4 regions of the Rhizobium sp. N122 genome follow, and region 1 is predicted to be linked to each of the others. Evidence: riboswitches for the same ligand, from Rfam matches in the RefSeq annotation. Region 1 holds a riboswitch; each other region holds the start of a gene.
What was found. Region 1 has a riboswitch for cobalamin ahead of cobU (bifunctional adenosylcobinamide kinase/adenosylcobinamide-phosphate guanylyltransferase). Riboswitches for the same ligand answer to the same signal wherever they lie in the genome.
Positions count from the first base shown of each region.

Region 1 (3,392 bases):
CCGCGCCCGAGAGCATCGCCGCGGCATAATCGAGAAAGGCGCGCGCATTGGCATCGCCGCCCTCGACGAGATAGGCCCAGAGCGCATCGAGATCATCGGAGGCAATGTTCGAGAAGGGCGCCAGCCCTGCATCCGGCCTGGCATCACCCGGCAGCACAGCAATCCGCGCGCCGGAGCGAGAGGCTGCCGCATGCAGCGCCTCGAGCGCATAGCGGAAATAGCTGGCGCCGCCGAGCGCCCGCACGACAATGAGCTTCGCATGCCGCGCCGTGCGCTCGACATAGGTATCGACCGACATCGGGTGTTTGAGGCTCATCAGGCTCGCAAGCCGCAGCGAATGCGGCCCACCGCAGGCGCGATGAGCGGCTGCGATCGCCGCCAGCTCGCTGTCGGCGGCCGACAGGAACAGGATGTCGCCCGGCGTCTGGCCGAGGTCGATCGGCTCCTCGCCGTCGCTGATCGTTCCCTGCTGGGCCAGAAGCAGATGCATGGGTTTATGCCAGCGCCTCGATCGCCATCCGTACAGCGGCCTCATCCATCTCATGCAGGCCGATGACGACGAGGCGTGTGCCGCGCTTTTCCCCAGGCGTCCAGGCGCGATCGAAATAGTGGTCGATGCGGCTGCCGACGGCCTGGAGCTGCAGGCGCATCGGCTTGCCGGCAACGTCGACGAAGCCCTTGAGGCGCAGCACGTCATGGGTTGATATGACGGCTTTCAGCGCCTCGACGAAACCGGCGGGATCGGCAATTGGTCCGAGATCGACGACGAAGCTGTCGAACTCGTCATGATCGTGCGGCGTCCCGTCCTCATGCTCGAGCTCATGATGCGACTTGCGATTGGCGATATCGTCCTCCGTGCCGATGCCGAGACCGAGCAGGATGCCGGCCGGCACCTCGCCGTTCCGCGCCTCGATCATCGCCGGCTTGCGTGCGGTGCGAGAGGCGACCTCGTCGCGCACCCGGCTAAGACCGGCCACGTCGATCAGGTCGGTCTTGTTGAGCACGATCAGATCGGCGCAGGTGAGCTGATCCTCGAACAGTTCCTCGATCGGGCTCTCGTGATCGAGCGATTCATCCTCGCCGCGCGCCGCCTCGACAGCATCGTGGTCGTCGGCGAAACGGCCGGCGGCGACGGCGGCGCTGTCGACCACCGTAATGACGCCGTCGACGGTGACCTGGGTGCGGATGTCAGGCCAGTTGAAGGCCGCGACCAGCGGCTGCGGCAAAGCAAGGCCGGAGGTTTCGATGACGATATGGTCGGGCCGCTGTTCGCGTTCCAGGAGCTTTGTCATCGTCGGGATGAAGTCGTCGGCAACTGTGCAGCAGATGCAGCCATTGGTCAGCTCGATGATATCGTCCTCGCTGCAGTTTTCAGCGCCGCAGCCCTTCAGCACCTCGCCGTCGACGCCGAGATCGCCGAACTCGTTGATGATCAGCGCGATCTTCTTGCCGCCGGCATTGGTGAGCAGATTGCGGATCATCGTCGTCTTGCCGGCGCCAAGGAAGCCGGTGATGACGGTTGCGGGAATTTTCTGCTGGTTCATGGATTTAACCCTTCATTTTCAGCGGCAGGCCTGCCGCAATGAAATAGACTTCGGCGGCATTTGCCGCGATCAACTGGTGGAGACGGCCGGCATGATCGCGAAAATCCCGCGCCATGCGGTTGTCGGGCACGATGCCGAGGCCGACCTCGTTGGAAACGAAAACGAGCCGCGCCTTTACGCGCGGCAGAAAATCGGCGAGTGCTGCAAATTCCCCCGCCATATCGCGCTCCTCCATCATCAGATTGGTGACCCAGAGCGTCAGGCAGTCGATCAGCACGATACGCCCCTCGCCGTCGATGGCGGCGAGCTTGCCAACAAGATTGAGCGGCTCCTCATGCGTCGTCCAGGACGGACCGCGATCGGCTCTGTGCTGGGCAATCCGCGCCTGCATCTCCTCGTCCCACGCCCGGCCGGTCGCGAGGTAGTGACGATCGAGGCCGGTTGCAACGACAAAAGATTCGGCAAAGCGGGATTTGCCGGAGCGTGCGCCGCCGAGGATGAAGGTGGTGTTGGTGAAAGCGATCGTCATACGCAAGCACTCCCGCTAGAGAGGGCGCGGCGGTGCCACATCCCTGTTCTCCCCAGCGGGGAGAAGGTGCCGGCAGGCGGTTGAGGGGGTGAGCGGCGAAGCCGCGAATGCACTGAGCGCAAGCGAAGGGCAAAATGACGGAGGTGCCGTGCGGCCCCCTCATCCGACCCTTCGGGCCACCTTCTCCCCGCGGGGGAGAAGGGGAAAATATGCACCGCACCAAGCCGCGCCGAATTCAATCGTTCAGCCAAAACAACCTCCGTGCTGGCAACGGGCATAGTGCCCAGGGTTGGGCTTCTCGCCCGGCACGAATGGCAGGTCTCCTGGCTCGCGGGTGTCGGCCGCGATCGGGACAGACCGGAAACCGGTCGCCCCTGATCGTGCCAGCGGATCTGCCTCGCCTTCCCGGCCGCATCGGCGAAGAGGTGGACGATTCGTAGAAATAGAGGCGTCCGACCCCGGTTGATCACCATGCATGTCCAGTGGCTTTTCCGGCATGTCGCCCGCCCTGCCCGCCTGCACCATTGCAGACTGCCGGCCGGAAGGGCTGGATGCCGGATGGAAGACCCTGACCGCTCTACAGTCGCGGGGTCGGCTGTGATGAAGGCGCCCGGTTTGGGTCCGCCCCGTCACATTCCCTTTTCATCCGGAAAGGCGTAACACCGATCCGGAACCATCCGTTATTCCAAAGATGGTTAGGCAAGCTCACGGGTGAAGTCAACCGGCCGATACGACCGCGAATGGCCAGCCAGGCGGAGCAACGCCGGCAAGACGACTTAGTCTACCTAAAACATCGTCTTTTATCAGTTACTTACGTCATAATTAATTGACCCGCTCGCCAGCTTTTCGCCGCAATTACGTCGCAAGCGGTCTGCGCCATCGCCCTTGACCGGGCCTCTTCCTGCCTAGTTGTCTAGCCATGCTTATGAAATTGGATCGGCGCCGTTTCCGTGCGCTGCGTGTCTTCTTCGACCCGGCGCGGCTGCGCGCCCTGACTCGCCGCAGCGAAATCGGCCTGTCGCTGGCGGGCGCCGTCGTCGGCATCGCCTCAGGGCTTGCGGTCACCGGCATGAGCTACGTTTCGAATGAGCTGCACCAGTTGGTCTTCGGCATAGCCGACAGTGAAAGGCTGAGCTCATCGGTGATCGACGACAAGCTGCTGCTGCTGACCGCCCCCGTCATCGGCGGCATTCTGCTCGGCCTGTTGCTCTTCATTTTGGCCAAACGCCGCAAGAAACCGATGGTCGACCCCATCGAGGCCAATGCGCTGCATGGCGGCCGCCTGTCCTTGACCGACAGCATCATCGTCGCCGTGCAGA
Region 1 is NZ_LOKU01000023.1:22,751-26,142, reverse strand. Features, by position in the region: gene cobN (cobaltochelatase subunit CobN) at 1-490, opposite strand, end outside; gene cobW (cobalamin biosynthesis protein CobW) at 495-1,544, opposite strand; gene cobU (bifunctional adenosylcobinamide kinase/adenosylcobinamide-phosphate guanylyltransferase) at 1,549-2,073, opposite strand; cobalamin riboswitch at 2,369-2,766, opposite strand; gene ATY75_RS16910 (chloride channel protein) at 2,993-3,392, shown strand, end outside.

Region 2 (3,392 bases), 140 kb from region 1:
GGCCCTGAGAACGGCGGTCAATTCCATGGAATTATTGCTGGAAACGTCGACGCCACCGAAGTCGGAGGCGATTTCCACCGCATCGCGATAAGCGACAAACGACCAGCCTCCATGCCCGGAACCGGGCTCATAACAACCATCCGCGAAGAGGTGAAGGCCGTGTGGCGCCTCCGTGACCCCCGATGTCGGTGCAAAGGATCGGATCTCGTCGGGGATGCCTGTCATTTTCACCGCGTCTCTGGCGATTGCTGGATAAGATCAGGAAAATACGCTAATATTTTCTCTGAGCTTATTAAGAGAAATCCGTTAAGGGAAAACGCGCGGCCGATTGAAGTCGCATTCGACCCACCGACCGTTTGCTCATTCCGGGACGACGCCGTGAAACGCCGAAACCTGTCTCTCGCCCTTCTCCTCGCCTTGGCAGCGCCCGCCGTCGCGCAGACCAATGCCATCTGTGAGGACCTGCGCGGCCGTCTCGCCGACCTGCCGCGATCGATCGGCAATAGCAACGGCCCGGAAGCCCGCCAATATGCCAGTGCCATGGCCGAGCAGAACCTCGAGCTGCGCAAGGTGCGCAATGATCTGCGCAACTACGGCTGCACCTCGGGCAGCATGGTGGTGATCGGCGGCGAGAATGCCGATTATTGCACCGAGCTGTCGCAGGCCGAAGGCCGGATGATCGACAATATCGCTTATCTCCAGGACCGCCGCGACGAGCTGGCCGGCCGGAACAGCGCCGATGACGACCGCCGCGAACTGATGGCCGCGCTCGACAGCAACGGCTGCAACAGCGAGAACTTCTATGCGCCTTCCGCGCGCGGTGCCGACGAGCCTGCCCCGAGCGTCGAGGAGCAGGCGATGCGTTCCGATACCTTCATTCCGCTCGGCGGCGGCGAGGAGGCCGACCCGCATTACGGCCTGCCGCGGGCCGATATGCTGTCGCCGGTCAGCACCATGTGCGTGCGCAGTTGCGACGGCGGCTTCTTCCCGATCAGCTCGAACACCACCTCGGTTGATTTCGGCCGCGACGCCCAGACCTGCGCCAAGATGTGCCCCGGCATCGAGACCGAACTCTTCTATCGCGAGGTGACGAGCACGGAGGCCTCGAACATGATCTCGGTCGCAACCGGCACGCCCTACAGCGCCATGAAGAACGCCTTCGCCTACAAGAACCGCGCGCCCGGTGAAAAGAACACCTGCGCCTGCAATCTCACCGCCTATTACGACGAGATGCGCGGCAAGCAGGCGGTCAGCCAACCGCCGCAGCAGGGCTCGATCACCACCATCCGCACCAATCCGCCGATCAAGGAGACCGCGACAACGGCCGCGCCGCAGTCATCGGTGTCTGAGCGCCCTTACGATCCCACGCAGAACAAGGTCCGTCAGGTCGGCCCGCAGTTCCTCGCCGGCGACCAGGGCTCGATTGATCTTGCCAATCCCGCAGCACCTGGCCCCCAACCGCAGCAGTAGCCGCAGCAGCAGTGATGGCTAAGGCTCGTTGCGTCCCCAGCCGTCGTGGAAGACGAGTTCCTCGAGCGGCAGCCGCTGCCGCCAGCCTTTAACCGAGAGTTCCGGCTCGTCGTAAAGCCGGTCGACGAACCCGGCGCAGAGCCAGGCGACCACTTCGATATGCTCGGGTATGCCGAGAATGGTCTTCAGATCGCCTTCGCGAAAAATGCTGACCCAGCCGATGCCGATCCCTTCGGCGCGAGCCGCAAGCCAGAGATTCTGGATGGCGCAGACTGTGGAATAGCTGTCCATCCGCGGATTATGCGTGCGCCCCAGCACCACGCTGCCGCTGCGGGTGGGATCGCAGGTCACGCATATGCCGAGCGGCGCCTCGACGATGCCTTCGAGCTTGAGCGAGCGGTAGGCTTGGCGCCGCTCGCCCTCGAACATCGCTGCCGCTTCCTCGTTGGCCTTCGAAAAGGCATCGCGGACCTGCGCGCGCACCGTTGGACTTTTCACCAGAATGAAATTCCACGGCTGCATGAAGCCGACGGAGGGTGCGTGGTGGGCGGCTGTCAAGAGCCGCGCCACGACATCGTCCGGCAAGGGATCGGGCAGGAACTGGCTGCGAACGTCGCGCCGCGTCATGATCGCGTGATAGACGGCCTCGCGTTCGGCCAAGGAAAAACCGGACGCCACTGACAGGGCATCCTCATCAAAGGGTCGCATCGTCAAATCCCCAACAACGCAACCGCCCGCCGTCCGCGCGGGTTGGGTCTATCTTGCCAGGCCGGTCTTCTGACTTGGCGTCATCCGTCTGCCGCAGCCTTCCCGGCAAAAGCCAGTGGCATATGAAGCGGCAGGCGTCGGCCTTACAGCGTTGGGCACGTTCCGGTCTTGCACCGGATTCCCGATTCTCCCGCCTAGACGGCGGGCACCTGACGGCACATCTATCTCAGGAAAGCAGCACGACTGCAAGCCGGCCCTCGGGTGGCATTCGAACGGCCTGCGACATCGACTTCATGGACAGGCGGGTGTCGCTGCCTTAGAAATGAATTGATCCTGAGCGACGCCCATGGCGCCGTGATTTGTCTCCTTGCATCCCGGTTGCCCGTGCCCCGCCTCACACCCATGATCCTTGCGGTCGCCCTGTTCATGGAACAGATGGATTCGACCGTCATCGCCACCAGCCTGCCGGCGATAGCGGCCGATATCGGCACATCGCCGATCGCGTTGAAGCTTGCCGTCACCAGCTATCTCGTGGCGCTGGCGATCTTCATCCCGATCAGCGGCTGGATGTCGGATCGTTTCGGCGCGCGTAACATCTTCCGCATGGCGATCTTCGTCTTCATGATCGGCTCGGTCGCCTGCGCCTTTTCCAATTCGATCGCGGCCTTCGTCGTCGCGCGGCTGATCCAGGGCGCCGGCGGCTCGATGATGACGCCGGTCAGCCGCCTGCTGCTGGTCCGGGGAACGCCGCGCCACGAACTCGTCGATGCCATGGCCTGGCTAACCATTCCGGCGCTGATCGGGCCGATCATGGGTCCGCCGATCGGCGGTTTCCTCACCACCTATCTCACCTGGCACTGGATCTTCTGGATCAATGTCCCGATCGGCGTGCTCGGCATCATCCTCGTCACGCATTTCCTGCCGGCGGTCGAGCCGCGCAGCCCGCGGCCGATGGATTTTCCGGGCTTCTTCCTTTGCGGCATCGGCTTTTCCGGATTCGTCTTCGGCCTCTCGGTGATCAGCCTGCCGGCCGTGCCGGTGATCTACGGCTATGTCACGGTGGCCGTCGGCATCCTTGCCGGCCTCCTCTATCTCCTGCATGCCCGCCGCGTGCCCTATCCGCTGCTCGATCCGAAAATGTTCCGCTACCCGATGTTCCGGGCGGCGATCCTCGGCGCCTCGAATTTTCGCATGGGGCTCGGCGCCCTGCCCTT
Region 2 is NZ_LOKU01000023.1:160,442-163,833, reverse strand. Features, by position in the region: gene ATY75_RS17620 (ribonuclease H) at 1-225, opposite strand, end outside; gene ATY75_RS17615 (DUF2865 domain-containing protein) at 379-1,470, shown strand; gene bluB (5,6-dimethylbenzimidazole synthase) at 1,489-2,178, opposite strand; cobalamin riboswitch at 2,220-2,406, opposite strand; gene ATY75_RS17605 (MFS transporter) at 2,581-3,392, shown strand, end outside.
Region 2: linked by a shared signal. The riboswitch ahead of bluB (5,6-dimethylbenzimidazole synthase) and the one ahead of cobU (bifunctional adenosylcobinamide kinase/adenosylcobinamide-phosphate guanylyltransferase) in region 1 are both predicted to bind cobalamin.

Region 3 (3,392 bases), on a different contig from region 1:
CGGCGGAATCCATCGCCGCGGCGATGTTCAGCGAGCCGAGATTGCAGGAAATATCCTTGCCCAGATGCTTGTAGGAGAGGTCGTCTTTATATTCGCTCGCCTCGCTCACCTGCAGGATCTCCGAGCAGAGATTGCTCATGGAGATGCGACCAGCAACTGGGTTCGCCCGGTTCACCGTGTCCTCGAACATGATGTAGGGATAACCGCTCTCGAACTGGATTTCGGCGAGCACCTGGAAGAATTCGCGCGCCTTGATCTTCTTCTTCGAGATGCGGGCGTCCGCCACCATCTCCCGGTACTTTTCCGTCACCGAAATCTCGGTGAAAGGCACGCCGTAGACGCGCTCCACGTCGTAAGGCGAGAACAGATACATATCCTCATTGTTTCTCGCGAGTTCGAAGGTGATGTCGGGTACGACGACGCCGAGCGACAGCGTCTTGATGCGGATCTTCTCGTCGGCATTTTCGCGCTTGGTGTCGAGGAAGCGCATGATGTCGGGGTGATGGGCGTTGAGATAGACAGCACCTGCTCCCTGACGGGCCCCGAGCTGGTTGGCATAGGAGAAACTGTCTTCGAGCAGCTTCATCACGGGGATGATGCCCGACGACTGGTTTTCGATCTGCTTGATCGGCGCGCCGGCCTCACGGATATTCGTCAGCGACAGCGCCACGCCGCCGCCGCGCTTCGACAATTGCAGCGCCGAATTGATCGACCGGCCGATCGATTCCATATTGTCCTCGACCCGCAGCAGGAAGCAGGAAACGAGTTCGCCACGCTGCTTCTTGCCGGCATTGAGGAAGGTCGGCGTTGCCGGCTGGAAACGGCCGGAAATGATTTCGTCGACCATGTCGCGGGCAAGCGCCTCGTCGCCACGCGCCAGGGTCAGCGCCACCATGCAGATGCGATCCTCGTAGCGCTCGAGATAGCGCTTTCCGTCGAAGGTCTTCAGCGTATAGCTGGTGTAATATTTGAAGGCGCCGAGGAAGGTCGGGAAGCGGAACTTCCTGGCATAGGCGTGGTCGAACAGGTCGCGCACGAAATTGAAGGAATACTGGTCGAGCACCTCCTGCTCGTAATAGCCCTCGGTCACGAGGTAATCGAGCTTTTCCCTCAGATTGTGAAAGAACACGGTGTTCTGGTTCACATGCTGCAGAAAATACTGCTTGGCCGCCAAGCGGTCCTTGTCGAGCTGGATCCGTCCCTCATCGTCATAGAGGTTCAGCATGGCGTTCAGCGCGTGATAATCGAGCGCTTCCGCCGCTTTCAAAGGGCGTTCGCCGGTGGGATGAGCAAAAGTGTTATGCGGTTTTGCGCCCGCATCCCGCGTCAGAGTTGTTCCCGTGTCCAAAACCGTTCCATTCCGTGTTTGACGTTGGCGACATCCTCCTCCGTGCCCATGAGCTCGAACCTGTAGAGGTAAGGCACCTGGCATTTGCGCGAGATCACGTCGCCGGCGAGCCCGTATGTCTCGCCGAAATTGCTGTTGCCCGCGGCAATCACGCCGCGGAGGTGTCCACGGTTCTCCGCATCGTTCAGGAAACGGATCACCTGTTTGGGAACGGCGCCCTTGCCGTCGCCGCCGCTATAGGTCGGCACAACAAGCACGAAGGGTTCGCGGATAGGGAACGCGTCCGTACCGCCCGCCGGAATGCGCGCCGCGCGCAATCCAAGCCTGGCGACAAAGCGATGGGTATTGCCGGATCGGCTGGAATAATAAACGATCAGCCCCATCGCCTTTTCCCTCGGGTCAGGAGAGCGCGCTGATCATGTCGGGACGGAAACCCGCCCAATGCCGCTCACCGGCGATGACGACGGGGGCCTGCATGTAGCCGAGGCTGCGGACGCGATCGAGCGCTTCGGCATCCTGCGAGATATCGACGATGTCGTAATCGACGCCCAGACGGTCGAGGGCGCGATAGGTGGCGGTGCATTGGACGCAGGCGGGTTTGCTGTAGACGGTAACGCTCATCATGTTCCTCGTGATGTCAAAGAATTCAGGACGCAATACTGGGATCGGGCGCCTTGCGACGTCCGGGGCAACGTTTTGATGGTGATCTGGCAAAGTCGGCGCTTTAAACGCCTGATACGATCCCTTTCGGGATTTGCGCGGGCGGCGGCCTTGATATTCTGGACATGACTTCAACCCCGAAGTGCTCATGCGGACGTTCGGGGCAGCGCAACAGGCGCGGATCATTCCGCTTTCATGCACGCGACCTTCCGGACACCCCGCCCGTGGACATCTAGTTCAAGGCAGGTCTCCTGGCTCGCGGGTCGAAGCACCCTGCCCCAGCCTTCCCGAGGCATCATGCCTCAGTGACCTGAAATCGGACAGTTGCTCGCCGCTCACAGTTGCGGGGGCAGCTCCGGCCTTGTTGCGCCGTTCTGGCGAAACGCACCGTATTCCCGTCTTAGCCTGCGATCCTGACGAATCGAAGGAACCTTGAACACTAGATATAGTATCTGAATCCAAAATCGCGTCAACGGGTGGTTTGCACATCTCGTTACGGCAGGTTTGAAATCACTGCGTTCCTGTGAAAAACATGGATAATAAAGGCTTAAACAAAACGAACTGCGGAGAAGGCCGTGATGAGCAGGGCAGCCTGGTCGGCTCCCAGGCTGCTGACAAACCACGGCCAAACCCGTGACGTCATCCTCGGCCTTGTGCCGAGGATCTACGGACGATCAATTAAGTATTTGAAAATAAATGTTTTCCTGGCAGTAAATTGCCGTGGTTAAATGCTCGGCACAAGGCCGAGCATGACGGAGGAGACTTTGTCGGCAAACCGAAAGCCGGCCTGACTGAGGATCGGCTCCGCTGTTTTCGCTTCTCGATCAGGCCCGAACCGGCAGCAGTCTTCACGCCGCCCCCGGAAAAACATTCATCCCTTTACGCGAAGCAATCGCAGCGCGTTGATCGTCACCAGCACGGTAGCGCCGGTATCGGCGAGGATCGCCGGCCAGAGGCCGGTGATGCCGGCAATGGTCGTCACCAGGAACACCGCCTTCAGACCGAGCGCGATGGTGATATTCTCTAGGATATTTCGCATCGTCCGTTTCGACAGTTCGATCATCCGCGCCACGTCGCCGACGCGGCCGTGCAACACGGCGGCGTCCGCGGTCTCCAGCGCCACATCGGTGCCGCCGCCCATGGCGATGCCGATATCGGCGGCGGCCAGCGCCGGCGCGTCGTTGATGCCGTCGCCGACCTTGGCGACGATGAATCCCTGACGCTTCAATTCGCCGACGACCCGCTGCTTGTCCTCGGGCATCATCTCGCCGCGCCAGTCGATGCCGAGCATGCCGGCAACGGCGGCCGCCGTTCGTTTGTTGTCGCCGGTCAGCATCATCGCCTTGACGCCGGCGGAGCGGAGCGAGGAAAGCCCGGCCTCGGC
Region 3 is NZ_LOKU01000038.1:7,142-10,533, forward strand. Features, by position in the region: gene nrdE (class 1b ribonucleoside-diphosphate reductase subunit alpha) at 1-1,348, opposite strand, end outside; gene nrdI (class Ib ribonucleoside-diphosphate reductase assembly flavoprotein NrdI) at 1,327-1,731, opposite strand; gene nrdH (glutaredoxin-like protein NrdH) at 1,748-1,969, opposite strand; cobalamin riboswitch at 2,232-2,458, opposite strand; gene ATY75_RS23710 (heavy metal translocating P-type ATPase) at 2,880-3,392, opposite strand, start outside.
Region 3: linked by a shared signal. The riboswitch ahead of nrdH (glutaredoxin-like protein NrdH) and the one ahead of cobU (bifunctional adenosylcobinamide kinase/adenosylcobinamide-phosphate guanylyltransferase) in region 1 are both predicted to bind cobalamin.

Region 4 (3,392 bases), on a different contig from region 1:
CGATGACCGTGTCGCCGGCGGCAAAACTCACCGCGTCGATCGTAATGCTCATGCGCTCCTCCGCACGCGATAGAGGATGACGGCGAAGGCCGGCGCGCCGAAGAGCGCCGTGACGACGCCGATCGGCAGGACTTGCTGCGGGATGATGATGCGCGAGACGATATCGGCGCCGACCATGTAGATCGCGCCGACCAGTGCTGTTGCTGGCAGCAGCCGCCGATGGCCCGGCCCGACGAGAAACCGGGCGGCATGCGGAATGACCAGGCCGACGAAGCCGATCGAGCCGACCATGCTGACGACACTTGCCGTCATCGCCGCCGTCAGGCCGAACAGCAGGATCTGGACGCGGCGCACGGCAATGCCGAGCGAGGCCGCGGCATCCGTGCCGAAGGCGAAGGCGTCGAGCGCCCGGACATGGGCCATGCAGATGACGAAGCCGGCAAGCGCGATCGGCACCGAGAGATAGACATCCGGCCAGCGCACGCCGCTGAGAGAACCCAGAAGCCAGAACAGGATGCCGCGCGCCTGCTCGGCATTGGCCGAGGTCGTCACCATATAAGAAGTCAGCGCATTGAAGAGCTGCGAGCCGGCGACGCCGCACAGGATGATGCGCTCGCCGGTTCCCCCTGCCCCCGTCGCCAGGAAGCCGACCAGCAGAAAGGCGACGACCGCGCCGATGAAGGCGCCGCTCGACAGGCCGAGAACACCGTAGCCGAAGCCGAGGATCATCACGCAGACCGCTCCCGTCGAAGCGCCGGCGGAGATGCCGAGCACATAGGGTTCGGCCAGCGGATTGCGCAGCAGCGCCTGCAGCACGGCGCCGCAGAGCGAGAGCGACGCGCCGGCGCTGGCCGCGACGAGGGCCCGGCTCAGCCGATAATCCCAGACGATACCCTGGTGAATGCGGCTGAGTTCGAACTGCGTGCCGAACAACCGGTTGGAGACCGCCTCCGCCGTCGTCGCCAGCGGGATCGCGATCTCACCGATGGAAACGGCAAGGCTGATCATCAATCCGAGAAGGAGGAAGGCAGCAATGGTGAGCGCGCCAAGCGCCCACCATCCCTGCCGCCCGGCCGACATTGCCTTCACTGCGACAGGCCGAAGGACTTGATGCCCTCCGCCAATGTCTCGATGCCGTCGATCGTGCGGATCGTCGGGTTCATCGATTGCGCATCCATCATCACGAAGTGCCTGTTCTTGACCGCATCCAGTTCTTTGGTGACAGGATCGTTCTCGAGGAAATCGATCTTCACCTTGGGATCGTCGGCGGCGTAGCGGCGCCGATCCATGGTCGCGAGCACGATGACGGCGGGGTTCGCCTGCGCGATGGTTTCCCAGCCGACCAGCGGCCATTCCTCCTCGGTGGTGACGACGTTTTTCGCGCCGATCGTCTTCAGTATATAGGCCGGAGCACTGTTCTTGCCGGCGATGAAGGCGTCGCCATTGACCTCCTTGCTGGAGAACCAGAAGACGACGGGCAGGTTCTTGCCCGATGCGCCCGCTATCGAGGCGACGGCATCGGCCTCGCGCGTCTTCAATTCAGCGATCAGCGCATCGCCGCGCGCCGTCACGTCGAAAATTTCAGAGAGTTCGGCGATTTCGCGATAGATCAGCTCCATCGTGAACAACTCCCCACGCACGCCGTCGCCGCCATCGGTGTTGACCTTGGCGACGCAATCGGCCGGCGAAAGATAGGTGTTGATCCCGAGATCCTGGAACTGCTCCCGCTTGCCGACCGAGCCCTGCGCACCGACATGCCATTCGAACTCGGCCGCCACCAGGTCTGGCTCCTGCCCGACGACGGATTCGAAGCTCGGATCATTGTCGGCGAGACGCTTTATCCTGCTGTTGGCCTCGGCATATTGCGGCAGCACGGGACCGACCCAGACGGCCGTGCCGGCGATCTTGTCGGCAAGGCCGAGCGAGAAAAGAATTTCGGTCATGCCCTGGCCGATCGAAACGATCTTCGACGGCGCCTTCTGGAAGGTCACCTGCTCACCGCAATTGGCGATGGTCAAAGGATATTGGGTGGCGGCAAGGCTCGGTGCCGCAAGGCCGATCAGCCCGAAGGCAAATGTCATGGTGGCGAGAATCTGGCGCATGAAAACCTCGATTGAAGGAAAAGGCACGGTTATGCCGCACGCGCGGCCGAACGCACGCTGATACGTGTGCTAACCGCAGGAGGCCCAATCGAGACGGATGCATGCCGAAATTCGGCGAAGGTTCAGAAGGTCAATCATGTCTGTTCCTTGTCCGGGCATCCCCGCCCGGTTGATTGGATCGTGATTGACGGCAGGTCTCCTGGCTTGCGGATATAAGTCGTTCATCCGCCTTCCCGCGATATCTCGCAGTGGTCGGGCCATAAGCCCTTCAGAAATGACCAATCGCTGGCCACACCTGAGATGATCGACAATCCGCTTACAGTTGCGGGGGCAGCCACGGTCTCGGTCCCTTACTGGGTCGTCCTCACCGTGTTCCCTATTAATCCCCTTGGAGTCATCTTCAGGGAACCGTCGCCCCCAGTTACGTCGCCTGCCAGCACGACGTCAATGATTATTGCGGAGGATTGGGGTTGGGTGAGCGAAAAATGGATACGGACCGTCGGAGCGCTGTTGCCGGTATAATGCCAGCATCCTCACCCCCAGGATGGGGCTCTCTTAAGCATCCTCCCATTCCCACTGTCGTGGGCGCGGCATCCAGCAACCTCCCTCACGCTGAGCTGCGCAGCCCGAAAGGGCGAAGCCTCGAAGCGCGCCGCAACGCTGCTCCTTGCCAAAAACGCATCCCGCTCTGCGAATGGAGCACCCGCCTCGTCTTTCGAGGCTTCAGCCTTCGGCTTCCGCACCTCAAGATGAGGCTCTCTTGAGCGTCGACACAAGATCCTCCCGTTCCCGCCGTCGTGGGTGCGGCACCCTCCGACCTCCCTCATGCTGAGGCGCGCAGCCCGCGAGGGCGAAGCCTCGAAGCACGCGCCGCAACGCTGCTCCCTGCGTTCCTACAAGGCATCCAGCGGGATCTTCAGATACCGCCGCCCATTTCCCTCCGGCTCCGGCAATCTGCCTCCCCGAATATTCACCTGCAGCGCGTGCAGCATCAGCTTCGGTTTCGGCAGCGTGCGGTCGCGCGCCTGGCGTAGCGCCACGAAGCCGGCCTCGTCGATGCCTGATATATGCGGATTACCGCTTTTCTGGGCGGCTATCGTGCTTTCCCAGCGCGGGTGACGGCCGCCGGGCTGATAGTCGTGGCCAGAAAAGAGCCGGGTCTCCTCGGGCAGCGACAGGATGGCCTGGATCGAGTGCCAGAGGGCACTGGCGCTGCCGCCGGGAAAATCGGTGCGCGCCGTGCCCGAATCCGGCGTGAACACGGTGTCATGCACGAAGGCGGCGTCACCG
Region 4 is NZ_LOKU01000064.1:1,662-5,053, forward strand. Features, by position in the region: gene ATY75_RS29275 (ABC transporter ATP-binding protein) at 1-52, opposite strand, end outside; gene ATY75_RS29280 (iron ABC transporter permease) at 49-1,080, opposite strand; gene ATY75_RS29285 (ABC transporter substrate-binding protein) at 1,086-2,102, opposite strand; cobalamin riboswitch at 2,274-2,530, opposite strand; gene blh (bifunctional sulfur transferase/dioxygenase Blh) at 2,996-3,392, opposite strand, start outside.
Region 4: linked by a shared signal. The riboswitch ahead of ATY75_RS29285 (ABC transporter substrate-binding protein) and the one ahead of cobU (bifunctional adenosylcobinamide kinase/adenosylcobinamide-phosphate guanylyltransferase) in region 1 are both predicted to bind cobalamin.